3 regions of the Sphaerisporangium sp. NPDC004334 genome follow, and region 1 is predicted to be linked to each of the others. Evidence: riboswitches for the same ligand, from Rfam matches in the RefSeq annotation. Region 1 holds a riboswitch; each other region holds the start of a gene.
The links. Region 1 has a riboswitch for cyclic di-AMP ahead of ACWEN6_RS14735 (C40 family peptidase). Riboswitches for the same ligand answer to the same signal wherever they lie in the genome.
Positions count from the first base shown of each region.

Region 1 (4,190 bases):
CCCGCCGACCCGGCGCCGGGAAAGGCACGCTCGAACGGGTCTGGCTCGGTGTGCGGGCTGGTCCGGTGGTGGGTGGGGGTCGTGGAGGTCGTGGGTCGTGGGTCGTGGGGTCAGGGGCGGTCGGGGGAGGCGGGGAGGTCGCGGCGGTGCCTTAGGGGGCCGGTGAGAAGGATCAGGCCGGTCAGGGCGAGCCCGGCCGTGACGACCCACATCGACGGACGGGTGCCGATGGCGCCGCCGAGCGCTCCGCCGAGCAGGGCGCCGAGCGGGATGGTGCCGTAGTTGACGAACTGCATGCTCACGGAGACCCGGCCGAGCAGGTGCCGGGGGACGTAGGTCTGACGGAAGCCCGCCTTGATGATGTTGCCCGCCACCACGCCCGTGACCAGGACGAACCCGCCGGCCACCGCGACCGCCAGCCACGGGCCCCGGTGGGCCAGCGGAATGAGCAGGCCGAACGGCGCGCCGAGCGCCTCGAACACGATCATGGCGCGGGCGCTGCCGAGCCTCCTGGACACCCAGGTGGCGCTCGCCGCGCCCGCCAGGCCGCCGACGCTCATGACCGCCATCAGCCCGCCGACCGCGCCGGGGCCGACGCCGACGTCGCGCACCAGGAAGACGACCAGGATGGCCTGGTATCCCATGAGCCCGAGGTTGCTGGCCGCCCCGAACACCGTGAGCACCCGCAGGTAGGGGTCGCGGGCGACGAAGCGCAGGCCCTCGCCGATCTCGCGTCGAAGCGTCGTGGCCCGCCGCTCGCGCGACACCGGGGCCTCGCGGGTTCTGATGCCGAGCAGGCACAGTGCCGAGACCACGAAGCTCGCCGCGTCGGCGAGCAGCGCGGTGACCGCGCCGAACACCTGGGCGACCAGACCGGCGGCTCCCGGGCCCACCACTTCGACGGCCGACTCGCCGCCCTGGAGCTTGGCGTTGCCCTCGGGCAGGTCGGCGGGGACGACGATCGAGGGGAGGTACACCTGGTAGGAGGTCTGGAAGAACACCTTGGCGGTGCCCGTGAGCAGCGCGACGGCCAGTAGATGGCCGACGGTCAGCACGCCCTGCCACGCGGCCACCGGCACGCTGAGGAACAGCAGGAACGACACGGCGTCGCAGGTCAGCATCACGGGCCTGCGGGGCAGGCGGTCGACCCAGGCTCCGGCGGGCAGGCCGATGAGCACCCACGGCACCCACGCCGCGGCGGTGAGCAGAGCGACCTCCAGCGTGGTCGCGTGGAGCGCGGTGATCGCGACCAGGGGCAGGGCCACCGAGGTGAGAGAGCTGCCGAAGCCGCTGGTGGTCTCGCCGACCCACAGCAGCCGGAAGTCGCGGTCGCGCAGCAGCCCCCAGCGGCCCCGGGAACGGGACGCGGCGGGCGCGGCCGCCGCGGTGAGGCCGTTCACGGCCGGCCCGGGACGCCGAAGGCGAAGACGAACACCGGCTCGCGGGGCCGCCCGTCGTCGGGGATCTCCCGGGTGGCCCACCTGCTGAGGAGCTCCAGGAACTGCGCCTCGAACTCGTGCAGCTCGTCTGGGGTGAGCCGCAGCCACTTGTCGGTGGAGAAGGGGGCGTCCTGCCAGGCCGCCCGCTCGTCCTCGCTCGCGGCGTACCAGGCGCGGACCATGCTGACGTGGTGTTCGAGGTTGAGGGACGCCGCCGCGCTGGCGATGGCGGCGGTCGCGGGGTCGCCGCCGAAGTCGGACTCGCTCCAGCGCAGCTCGGCCGAGGACAGTCGCCACCAGCGTTCGCGCCGGTCGCGGGCGAGCTCAGGGGCCTCCTCGATGAGCTCGCTGCCGGCCAGGACGCGCAGGTGGTGGCTCGCGTTGGCGACGGCCTGCCCGGTGTGCTCGGCCAGCATGCTGGCGGTGCAGGGACCGTAGACCTTCAGCGCGTCCATGAGGCGCCGCCTCGTGGGATGCGACAGGGCGGCCAGCACCCGTGAGTCGGTGATCGTGCGTACGTCTTCGTCGGCCATGCGCCCACTTTGACATGAGCAACGAACGTTGCACAACAGGTATTGCGTAATTGTCATTGCGGAAGCGCTGTTGCCGAAGGATCATTGCGGAACAGACGTCGTGGGTATCGGGTCTCGGGTGCGGAGCGTGACATGCGGGGTCCGAATCCCGGTCCGCCGGGCGGTGCTAGGGGGACCGTTCCCCCTCCAAGATCCCTGAACGGGTGTGACTGATGTGACTTGTGTGACTCACGTCAGGTGCCGTTTCGGGATATGTGAGGGGAATCACATACGGGTAACGGATGCGCTTGTTGTGCAGGGGTTTCCTGATTAAGAAGCCCCTTATTTGATCTACGCGACTTGGTCACGGCTTTGCCTCAATTTGAGGTTCTGTGTAACTTCTGGCCCGCGGCGAGCACGCCATGCCGTCGCGAACGGAGCCGGTCTTCCGACCGGCTCCACGCATGACAATCCAGCGGTCGCCGTCGCCCCAGTAAGGCGCGAGCCAGGACCCCAAAGGGGCGGTGACCTGCCGAATCCGTGCGGCAAGGAGCACGGAACCGGGGACCCAATCGATCCTAAACGCGGGATCAGGGGGTGAATCGACGCCTTGGCGTCGTAGGGCTACTTCCATGCCCGAATCCGTCAGCTAACCCGGTAGGCGTGAGTGGAAGAATCAAGGAGCGATCCTGTCCAGCACCACCCAGAACCCTCGTCTGTCGCGCATTGCCCGCTTCTCTCTCGGCGGTGTGGCGCTCACGATGACGGCCTCCGTGGGAGCCGTGGCGACGCAGGCGACGGCGGCTGACGCCGCCACGGCGGCACCCGCTCAGGGCCCGTCAGAGCAGTCCGTCTACGGCCCGGCCGGGCTGATCGAGACACCGAGCATCACCGGGGCATCCGAGCCCGCCGGCACGGCCGCGGTGAGCGAGGCGAGCACATCCAGCGCCTCCCGCACATCCAAGAGCAAGGCCAAGGTGAGCAGGGCCGCCCGGCAGCAGTTCAAGGCGCACACGGCCGTCGCGGTGGCGAAGAAGCAGATCGGCGACCCCTACCGCTGGGGCGCCAGCGGCCCGGGGGCCTTCGACTGCTCCGGCCTGATGCTGTACGCCTGGCGCAAGGCCGGTGTGAAGCTGCCCCGCATCGCCGCCGGCCAGTTCCGCACGGTGCGGAAGAAGGTGTCCTGGAAGAACCTCAAGCAGGGTGACCTGATGTTCTTCTACGGACTCGGCCACGTCGGCATGTACGTCGGGCACGGCAAGATGATCCACTCGCCGCACACCGGCGCGCGGGTGCGCATCGACAAGCTGTCGGGCTACCGGAAGGCGTCCTTCGTCGGCGCCGTCCGCCCCGGCGCCTGACCGGCGGGACGACCCCGGCTTGACCCCGCGGAACCACCCCCGCCCATCCAGGGCTCCGCTGGGTCCGGTGCGCCGGCCGCCCGTGCCGATCCGCTCCCGGTTCCCACGAGGAGCCGGTCGATCTCCGGGCAGTCCCGGGATGCCGGCCGGCGGTTCCGGATCCTGACCGGCGGTTCCAGAAGCCGACCGGTGGACCCGGGAACCGACCGGCGGTTCCATAAGCCGACCGGCGGCTCCGGGAACCGACCGGCGGTTCGGGAAGCCGACCGGCGGTTCCGGAAGCCGATCTACCGTTCCGGAGGCCGATCGGCGCGAGGGACTCCTCCGGGAGAGCGTCTCCGAGAGGTGCCCCCGCTCCTCGAAGACGTTTTCCGGGTGGTGCACATGCCCCTCGCGCCGGTCGTGAAGGCCCCGTCCGCTCCTCCCCCCTCGGAGCGGACGGGGCCTTCGCACGTCCGCGCCGCGCCACATCGGCGAGGCGCGACACGACCGGGCGCAACCTTCGCGCGTCCATGCCCCGCCAGGCCGATGTGCCGCCGGGAACTCGATACGGGGCCGCCGCCGGGACGGCTGGTGGGGGTCCGCCCCTGGGACGCCGATGTGGCCGGGAAGGACGAGCAGGTAGATTTCCCGCATGCGCGTCGTGTGGCTCTGGGCCGTCCTGGCGGGGTTGCTGACCGTGCTGACGGGGCCCTCCGCCGTCGAGGACGATCTCGGACGGCGGGCGCGGACGCTGATCGGCGAGCATCCGGAGATATGGTCCGGCGCGCGGACCTTCCGCGGCGACCTCTCCCTCGTGGTCGCGGCCCCAGATGCCCTTGGCGCCCCTGGAGCCCTCACCGCCCATGGAGCCCCCACGGCTTCTGGAACCACGGCCT
Region 1 covers NZ_JBSGDZ010000010.1:105,652-109,841, reverse strand. Annotated here, with positions in the region: gene ACWEN6_RS14745 (MFS transporter) at 111-1,400, opposite strand; gene ACWEN6_RS14740 (ArsR/SmtB family transcription factor) at 1,397-1,972, opposite strand; cyclic di-AMP (ydaO/yuaA leader) riboswitch at 2,472-2,630, shown strand; gene ACWEN6_RS14735 (C40 family peptidase) at 2,713-3,312, shown strand; gene ACWEN6_RS14730 (hypothetical protein) at 3,947-4,190, shown strand, end outside.

Region 2 (4,190 bases), on a different contig from region 1:
AACAACAACCGGCACGTCGTGATCTTCGAGCAGTGGGCGAACCCCGGGCGCACGTCCTACTGGGCCTACGAGCAGCGCGGCGGCTACGGAACCGACCATCGCGTCCTCACCTACGGCCTGCGGCCGGGCAGCGAGTTCCATGCCCGCCGGCCCCGGGTGTTCGGCGGCGGCGGGACCCCCGCTCCCGGAGGCAAGGTCTGGGTCGACACCTTCGCCGACGCGACGGGCTACCGCGAGCCGAACACCGGCGACCCGCAGGGCACGCTCGACAAGGGCACCAACTACGTCTACTGCCGCGTCCGGGGCGCCGAAGTCCGGCACGGGTCCGCGTTCAACCACTGGTGGCTGCGCACCGACCTCGACCGGACGAACCCCGGTAAGAACGGCCGCGGCGCCTACGTTTCCGCCTATTATCTCGCCAAATGGGGCAACGACGAGGCGAAGGACAATAACGGCAGAGATATCCCGAACTGTTGAGCATTCCGTGAACACCGCGTATTCACCGGGTTGACCGGCGGCGTCGCTCGATAACGGAGAGAAGAGGTGGACGGCGGCAGAACGGCCCGCCGGTCGAATGACCGGCGGGCCGTTTTCCGTGCCGGCGCCGCCTGCCTCGAGGGGAGGAGGCCGCGCCGTCGGCGGGTTCCCGGGTCAGCGGGTCCACTGCGGGTCGCGGCCGAGGTGGCGCAGCAGCTCGGCGGTGGCGTCGTCGGCCGGGTGCGGGTCGAGGGCGGGGGCGTAGGCGAAGCCGCGCAGCGGCTCGGCGAGGACGCGGGCCACCGGCAGCAGGCGCTCGGACAGCTCGGCGTCCAGAGGCGACGGACGGCCGGTGGCGACCGCGATGTCCCAGGCGTGCACGGCGGCGTCCAGCGCGGCGGCGCCGACGGCGACCTCGGCGGGCAGCGCGCCCTGCGGCAGTGGCGTCGGTACGGCCTCCGCGCCGGGCGCCACGGTGGCGAAGCCCCGTGCCGCGACCTCCAGGGCGCTTTCGAGCAGGTCCTTCGGGTCGCCGGGGGCCTGCGCCGCCGGGTCGAACGGGTTCTCCTCCGGACCGCCGGCACCGGTGATCGCGGCGGCGTAGGCGCGCTGGTCGCCGGCGGCGTGCCGCAGCACCTGCGCCACGTTCCACTGCTCGCACGGGGTCTTGGCGGCCCAGTCGGCCTCGGTGACCCCGGCGGTGGTCGTGCGCAGCGCGTTGTGGGCCTGCTCCAGCAGCGACCAGGACGTGGTGGTCATGCGAAACCTCCGAGTTAGAGCGGAACGGATCGTTCTGTTCAAACTATATCGGAACGGAGCCTTCCGTTCAAGCTAGAATGGGCGCATGGAGCCCACGACAGCAGGCATGAGGGGACGCAAGGCCGAGGCCGCCCGCAACGACCGCACGATCCTCGACGCCGCGCGAGCGGTGTTCGTCGCCGACCCCAAAGCGCCGATCTCGGCGGTGGCGCACGAGGCGGGCGTCGGCGTCGGCGCCCTGTACCGGCGCTACGCCGGCAAGGAGGAGCTGCTGCGCACCCTCTGCGAGGACGGCCTGCGCCGGTTCACGGCGATCGCCGAGTCCGCGCTGGCGCGGGACGGCGACGCGTGGGAGGCCTTCACCACGTTCCTGCGCGAGGTCGTCGACTCCGACGTGCACTCGCTGACCGTGCACCTGGCCGGCACGTTCACCCCCACGCGGGAGATGCACGAGCTGGCCGCGCACGCCGGCTCGCTCGCCGGGCGCGTCGTGGACCGGGCCAAGGCCGCCGGCGCGCTACGGCCGGACGTGGTCGCCGAGGACATTCCGATGATCTTCGACCAGATCACCGCGGTCCGTGCCGGCGGCGCCGATCGCACCGCCGTGCTGCGCCACCGCTATCTGACCATGCTGCTGGACGGGCTGCGCGCCGGCGCGCCGGCCACCCCGCTGCCCGCCTCCGCGCCGACCGGCGAGGAGCTCGGACGGCGCTGGCGGCACGCCGAGTCATCCCGCTCCTCGCAGCCCCCGCCCCGCCGCTGACCGGATCCCCGGGTGCGCCCCTGGCCCGCCGGGACCGGGACGCCTGACCGGGTCGTTCTGGCCGGATGCGCTTCCTGGGGGTGATCACGTCGGGGGAAGCCGTGCGTGTCCGCCCGTGTGACGCCGGCGGTGCGTACTTTGTCGCATTTGTGCTCTTTTGATGTGGTATGTACCTTGTTGGGAAGCGGTATGCGTGCCGATGGTCCCACGCCGTCGTGCCCGTTGCCGTCCGTTGCCCACATCGCGCGTACCCGGCGGGACGGCGTCCCGCCGCGGGGACACGCCCGCCTCATCCACACCTCGCGGAACCGGGGACCCCCTTCGCGGAGTGAATCGGAGCACCGGCCCTCGAAGGGACGGACCCACAGGGCACTTCCGCCCGAACCCATCAGCCGACCCGGTAGGCGCGTGGAAGCAAGGAGCGAGCCCTTCATGCCCATCGACCGGCTTTCCTCGATCTTCTCCCACCTCAAGAACCGGCTGGACCTGTCCGGCGCGCGCCTCTACTCCGCCATGGCGGGGGTGATCGTGGCCGTGCTCGCCATCGTGGCGGCCGTCGTGGTGACCGGCCCGGCGGACGCCGCCCCCAGCAGCGCCTCCTCGGAGCGCCCCTACGGCCAGGACGTGTCCGCCTACGAGTCCGACCACGACTGGAACGCCAGCCAGGCGCAGTTCGGCATCATCAAGGCCACCGAGGGCCTGACCTTCCGCGACTCCGCGTTCGCCCGCCACTGGGCCGAACTCGGCAAGAAGGGCATCGTGCGCGGCGCCTACCACTACGGTCACCCCGGCAACGACCCCATCGCCGAGGCCGACCACTTCCTGTCGGTGGTGGACGCCCAGCCCGCCGAGACCGGCGACCTGCTCGTGCTGGACCTGGAGACCAGCGACGGCCGGTCGGTCGCGCAGGTCAACGCCTGGGCCAAGACCTGGCTGGCCCACGTGAAGGACGAGACCGGCGTCACCCCGCTGTTCTACAGCGGCTGGAACTTCGCCGACACCTACGGCCACGGCCTGGCCGAGTACCCCTTGTGGGTGGCCTACTACGGCAGGGCCAAGGGCGACGTCACCCCGCCCGCCGACTGGAAGAGCTGGGCGATCCACCAGTACACCGACGTCCCCATCGACCAGAACGTCTCCGCGCTGACCACCGGCCAGTTGCGCGCGCTCGGCCGCCCCTGAGCGACGGCGCCTCGGCAGGACCGGCAGGACCGGGAGGATCTCCCGGGCGGGCGCGGGTAGTAGCGTCTGCTCATGCGACTCGGCGTTCTCGACATCGGCTCGAACACGGTGCACCTGCTGGTGGTGGACGCCCACAGGGGCGCGCAGCCGCTGCCCGCCTACTCGCACAAGGTCGAGTTGCGGCTGGCCGAGCACCTGCACGACGGTGACGTCCTGTCCCCCGAGGGCGAGCGCGAGCTGCGCCGCTTCGTCGAGGACTCGCTGCGCATCGCCGAGGACAAGGGGGTGGAGGACATCATGGCCTTCGCCACCTCGGCCGTGCGGGAGGCCGCCAACGGCGAGGAGGTCCTGGACCGCCTGCGGGCCGCCACCGAGATCGACGTGCAGGTGCTGTCCGGGCAGGACGAGGCGCGGCTGACGTTCCTGGCGGTGCGGCGCTGGTTCGGCTGGTCCTCCGGGCGGCTGCTGGTCCTGGACATCGGCGGCGGCTCCCTGGAGATCGCCTCCGGCATGGAGGAGGAGCCCGACGTGGCGATCTCGCTCCCGCTGGGCGCCGGGCGGATGACCCGCCAGTGGTTCACCGGCGCCCCGCCCCCCGCCGAGGAGGTGCGCGGCATGCGCCGGCAGGTGCGCGCGCAGATCGGCAGGGTGGTGGGCGATGTGGTGAAGTACGGGCACGCCGACCACGCGGTCGCCACCTCCAAGACCTTCAAGCAGCTCGCGCGCATCGCCGGCGCCGCGCCCTCCAGCGAGGGGTCCTATGTGAAGCGGGTGCTGCGCCAGGATGACCTCTCCCACTGGACCGGGCGCCTGGCCACGATGGACAACGCCCAGCGGTCCGGCCTGCCGGGCGTCTCCGCCGGTCGCGCCCCGCAACTGCTCGCCGGGGCGATCGTGGCCGACGCGACGATGGACCTGTTCGAGGTCCCCGAGGTGGAGATCTGCCCGTGGGCCCTGCGCGAAGGGGTGATCCTGCGCCGCCTGGACACCATGCCCGGCGCCTGAGGTC
Region 2 covers NZ_JBSGDZ010000025.1:42,846-47,035, reverse strand. Annotated here, with positions in the region: gene ACWEN6_RS29525 (NlpC/P60 family protein) at 1-477, shown strand, start outside; gene ACWEN6_RS29520 (TIGR03086 family metal-binding protein) at 652-1,236, opposite strand; gene ACWEN6_RS29515 (TetR/AcrR family transcriptional regulator) at 1,322-1,999, shown strand; cyclic di-AMP (ydaO/yuaA leader) riboswitch at 2,275-2,421, shown strand; gene ACWEN6_RS29510 (glycoside hydrolase family 25 protein) at 2,432-3,181, shown strand; gene ACWEN6_RS29505 (Ppx/GppA phosphatase family protein) at 3,254-4,186, shown strand.
Region 2: it holds a riboswitch for cyclic di-AMP, as region 1 does, so the genes downstream of both, ACWEN6_RS29510 (glycoside hydrolase family 25 protein) here and ACWEN6_RS14735 (C40 family peptidase) in region 1, are expected to answer to the same signal.

Region 3 (4,190 bases), on a different contig from region 1:
GCCACGGGCACCGAGCCCTGCTCCATGCCGTTGAGGACCTGCTCCACCTCGCGCTTGACCTGCGCGTGCTTCTCACCGAGGAAGATCGGCTGAAGCGACTTGATGGACGGCCCGAAGATCTTGCCGATGGGCGCGTTGTTGAAGTACTCGTTGTTCACGCTCTGGAGCTCGGGGTTGTCCTGCGCCGGGATGGTGCTGGGCAGGTTGCCGCCCTCCTTGAACGCCATGAGCTGGGCGTCGGGGCTGGTCAGGTAGCTGGCCAGCTCGGCGGCCTCCTTCGGGTGCTTGGACTGCTTGGGCACCGCGAGCCAGGAGCCGCCCCAGTTGCCGCCGCCGCCGGGCACGGTCGCGACGTCCCACTTGCCCTTGAACTTGTCACCGGCGTTGCCCGAGACCACGCCGAGCATCCAGCCGGGGCAGCCCAGGGTCGCGAACTGCGACTTGACGAAGCCGGTGTTCCAGCCGTCGGTGAAGTTCTGCAGCTTGGCGGTCAGGCCGTCCTGGCTGATCTTCGTGGCGAGGTCGAACGCGGACTTGACGGCCGGGTTCTTGTCCACGATGAGCTGCTGGTTCTTGTCGAAGTAGGTGACGTTGCCGTTCTTGGCGGCCTCCTGCGCCAGCACCACGTTGTAGATGGTGTTGATGCTGTCGACGAACTTGGCGTCCTTGACCTTGGACTGGAACTGCTGGCCGGCCTTGATGAAGTCCTCCCAGCCGCCGCTCCACAGCTTGCCGACCTCGTCGCGGTCGGTGGGAAGCCCGGCCTGCTTGAACAGGTCGGAGCGGTAGCAGATGCTCATGCCGCCGACGTCGGTGCCGAGGGCGAACAGCTTGCCCTCGGTGTTGATGCCGTTCTCCCACTTCCAGGCGGGGAAGTCGGCCTGGCGGCTCTGCAGGCCGTACTGGCCGAGGTCGGTGAAGAACTGGGGACGGGCCTTGGCCAGACCCATGCCGCCCTCGTCGATGCCGACCACGTCGCCGGCGCCGGTGCCCGACTGCAGCCACTGCAGCATCTGCGGCCAGTAGACGTTCTCAAAGCTGTCGGTGAGGTTGTTGTACTTCACCTGAACGTTGGGGTGATCGCTGTTCCACTTGGCGACCGCGGCCTTGTAGCCGAAGTTGGTCCCGCCGCCGAAGGTCTGCAGCGTAAGGGTGATCTTCTCGGCCGCGGCCGAGGACGAGCCACCGGTGCTGGTGTTCCCGCCGTCCCCGCCGGAGCTGCACGCGGCGGTGATGCCGAGTGCGACCGTCATCACCGATGCGACCGCGAGTGTTTTCCCGCGGCGCATATTGTTCATCATTCCGGACCCCTCTCAGGTGGTTGCCCGATCTTTGGGAGGTGCATCGAGGGCCGGCCCCGACAGTCGGGCCCACGATGTGCTGGATCCCTCAGTCGTGATCTCGCGGGGGTGAGCCTGCGAGCGATATTTGGGAGCGCTCCCACGAAGGGTCCCCGACGGGCAATGCTGGCGTCAATATGCCGAAACCTAACTGTTACTCCTGGGGCGGTTAGCGCTGAGAAAACCGTAGAGTAGCCCCCATAAAGCCCTTTCGCAGCATTGGGAGCGCTCCCACCGCTTGCGGCACAGTCGGGCGCAAATCATCCATGCGCCACGGCGCACGGGCTTCGCCGGGCTCCTGGGTCACGGCGCGCGGGCTGCGCGGCGCTCCGGCCGGCTCGCCGGAGCGATGGGAACGAACGCTGGCGCCGCGCGGCCGGGGGAGTGGGCCGGCCGTGCGGCGCCGGGAGGCGTCCTTCGCGGGGAGGCGGACGGGACGCCGCGGGAACGTGGAACGAGGGCGGCGGGCCGTCGAGGTCAGGCGGCGTAGCCGGGGTAGCCGTATCCGACGATCTGGGAGGCCGGCCTGGTGCGGATCTCGACCTTGCCGCCGTCGGTGTTGCCCTCGACGGTGCGGATGGTGCCGTCGCCGTTGTCCTTGATGACGAAGCCGACGTGCTCGATGCCGTCGATGCTCTTGTCGCCGTTGAAGGAGAAGAACACGACCGCGCCGGGCTTGGGCGTGGTGCCCCAGCGGTCCCGCGCGGCGAACCACTTGGCGTGGGCGACGGTGTAGGCGTCGGCGCCGACGGTGTCCTGCAGGCCCATCTGCGCGCCCACCCAGGAGACGAACATGTCGCACCAGGCGGCGTCGGCGTAGTCGGCGATCGTGCCGCTGTCGCGCGCCACGGTCTCCCTGGCGCGCGGGGAGCTCATGTACCAGGCGTGGAACTTGGTGCCGCCGCCGCTGCCGTTCTCGCTGATGCCGACCTGCTTCTCGGCCAGTGCCAGCAACTGCTCGGCGGAGACCTGCCGGGACGGCAGCCCCGCCTTCGCCGCCTCCTGCCGCGCGACGGCGACGATGCCGCTCTTGGGAGAGGCGGCGTCGGCCTGGGGAGAGGAGTCGGCGTTCGCCGCCAGGGCGGTGCCGGTGACAACCTGGGCGAGCACGAGCCCGCCGAACGCGACGGCCTTCAACTGGTTCTTCGGGGCATCCAGAAGCCGATGTACGGTCGTGACGAACATGGACAAGCTGAGACTCCTTCTTCCTGCCGCCTACCGGGTTAGCTGACGGGTTCGGACGTGAAGGTTCGTCCTACGGGCGCGTCCGTGGGCGGGCGCGCCTGATTCACCCCAAGAAGGTGGGTCCCCGGCTCCGCGTGGGCGCGGACTCGACGGAGGCGCGTGACGGCGGGAGAGGGATCTCTCCGCAGAGGACCGGCCGCGCCGGGCGATATCGACGGCACAGGCGGATCGCCCAGAGAAGCGGCCTCCCGTGCCGGGATTCCTCCGAGAGTAATACATCGGACAAACTGCATGCAAGTGGGACAAAGCTCTCGTCTGCTCCGGCCTCCTCATGGCAAAGCCAGGCACGCGGCCCGGCGAGAATGCGCGTCGGCGCGGTTGACCTGCCGCGACACGGGTAAGGCGCCGCCGATCCGGGCCCTGCGGGCGCGGACACGCCTCCGGGGTCGTCCGGGCCCAGTGATACTCGGAGCCTCCGACGCCTTCTGAGTCAAGTGAGGCCGGCGATGCCCGTGTGACGCTTGGGAGCCGCTTTCATCCGACAACGGCCGGGCCGCCGTCGGCTGCCGTTCATCGTCTGTTCCCTATTACGTAGGGTCGCGGGGCTAGGTTGCATGCGTCGTGAACGTGTCAATGCCCGGCGTGGAGAGGAACGGTCGAAGCCGCGTGCGGGAGCAGGGGTCGGCCGTCGCCTGGGTGGAGTCTCCGCTCCAGTTGCTGTGCGCGGTCGAGGCGCGGCACGCGGGGGTGATCGGGCCGGATACCCGCGTGGTGACCCGCGGCAGGCTGCCCGGCCTGCGCGTCACCCGCGCCGAGCTGGACGCGCTGGAGCTGCCGGCCGGGCTGAGCATCCAGGCCGCCGACCAGGGCATGCCCCGTCCCGGCCGCCGCGACGCCTGGGTCCTCGGGGACGCCTTCTCCGGCAGGATGCAGCTCACCTCGCTCACGGCCTTCCCCACCCGCATGGTCATCGTCGACGACGGCCTGGCCACCATCCGCCTGCTGGAGCTGCTGACCGCGGGCCTGGCCACCCCTCTGCTGCGCGCCCGCGCCGCGGCCAAGCCGTCCCGCCTGGCCCTGGGCGTCGCCGCGGGGATCCGCCTGCGCGCCGCGGCGAGGGCCGGACGGCTCACCGTCTTCACCGCCCTGCCCGTCCCCGTCGCCCTGGCCGACGCCGTGCGCGGGCTCGGGGCCGAGCTGGTCACCCACGACTTCGCCTGGCTGCGCTCCCAGCCGGTGGTCGCCCACCCCCGGCCCCGCGAGAACACGGTGGTCCTCGGCACCTCGCTGGTGCGCAACGGGCTGATCCACCGCGACCGCTACCTGTCCTGGCTGTTCGCCCTCGAGGGGCCGCTGGCGTACTACCCGCACCGCAGGGAGGACCCCGGCGACCTGGCCGCGGTCCGCGACCACCCCGGGGTCACCGTGTACGACGCCGGGGCGCCGGTCGAGATGACCCTGCGCGACCTGCGCCCCGGCCAGCGCGTTCTCAGCCTGCCGTCCACGGCCGTCACCTCGCTGCGCGTGCTGCTCGCCGCCCGCGGGGTGCCCGTCCAGACCGTGGAGGTGCCCGACGACTGGTGGACTCCCTCCGCGTCGGTCTCCCTCCGATCGCATCTCCAGATGTTCGCGCACGAAAGGGCTTCTCCTTGAGCCGGGTTCTCG
Region 3 covers NZ_JBSGDZ010000023.1:91,314-95,503, forward strand. Annotated here, with positions in the region: gene ACWEN6_RS28415 (ABC transporter substrate-binding protein) at 1-1,253, opposite strand, end outside; gene ACWEN6_RS28420 (CHAP domain-containing protein) at 1,818-2,525, opposite strand; cyclic di-AMP (ydaO/yuaA leader) riboswitch at 2,538-2,687, opposite strand; gene ACWEN6_RS28425 (hypothetical protein) at 3,192-4,178, shown strand.
Region 3: it holds a riboswitch for cyclic di-AMP, as region 1 does, so the genes downstream of both, ACWEN6_RS28420 (CHAP domain-containing protein) here and ACWEN6_RS14735 (C40 family peptidase) in region 1, are expected to answer to the same signal.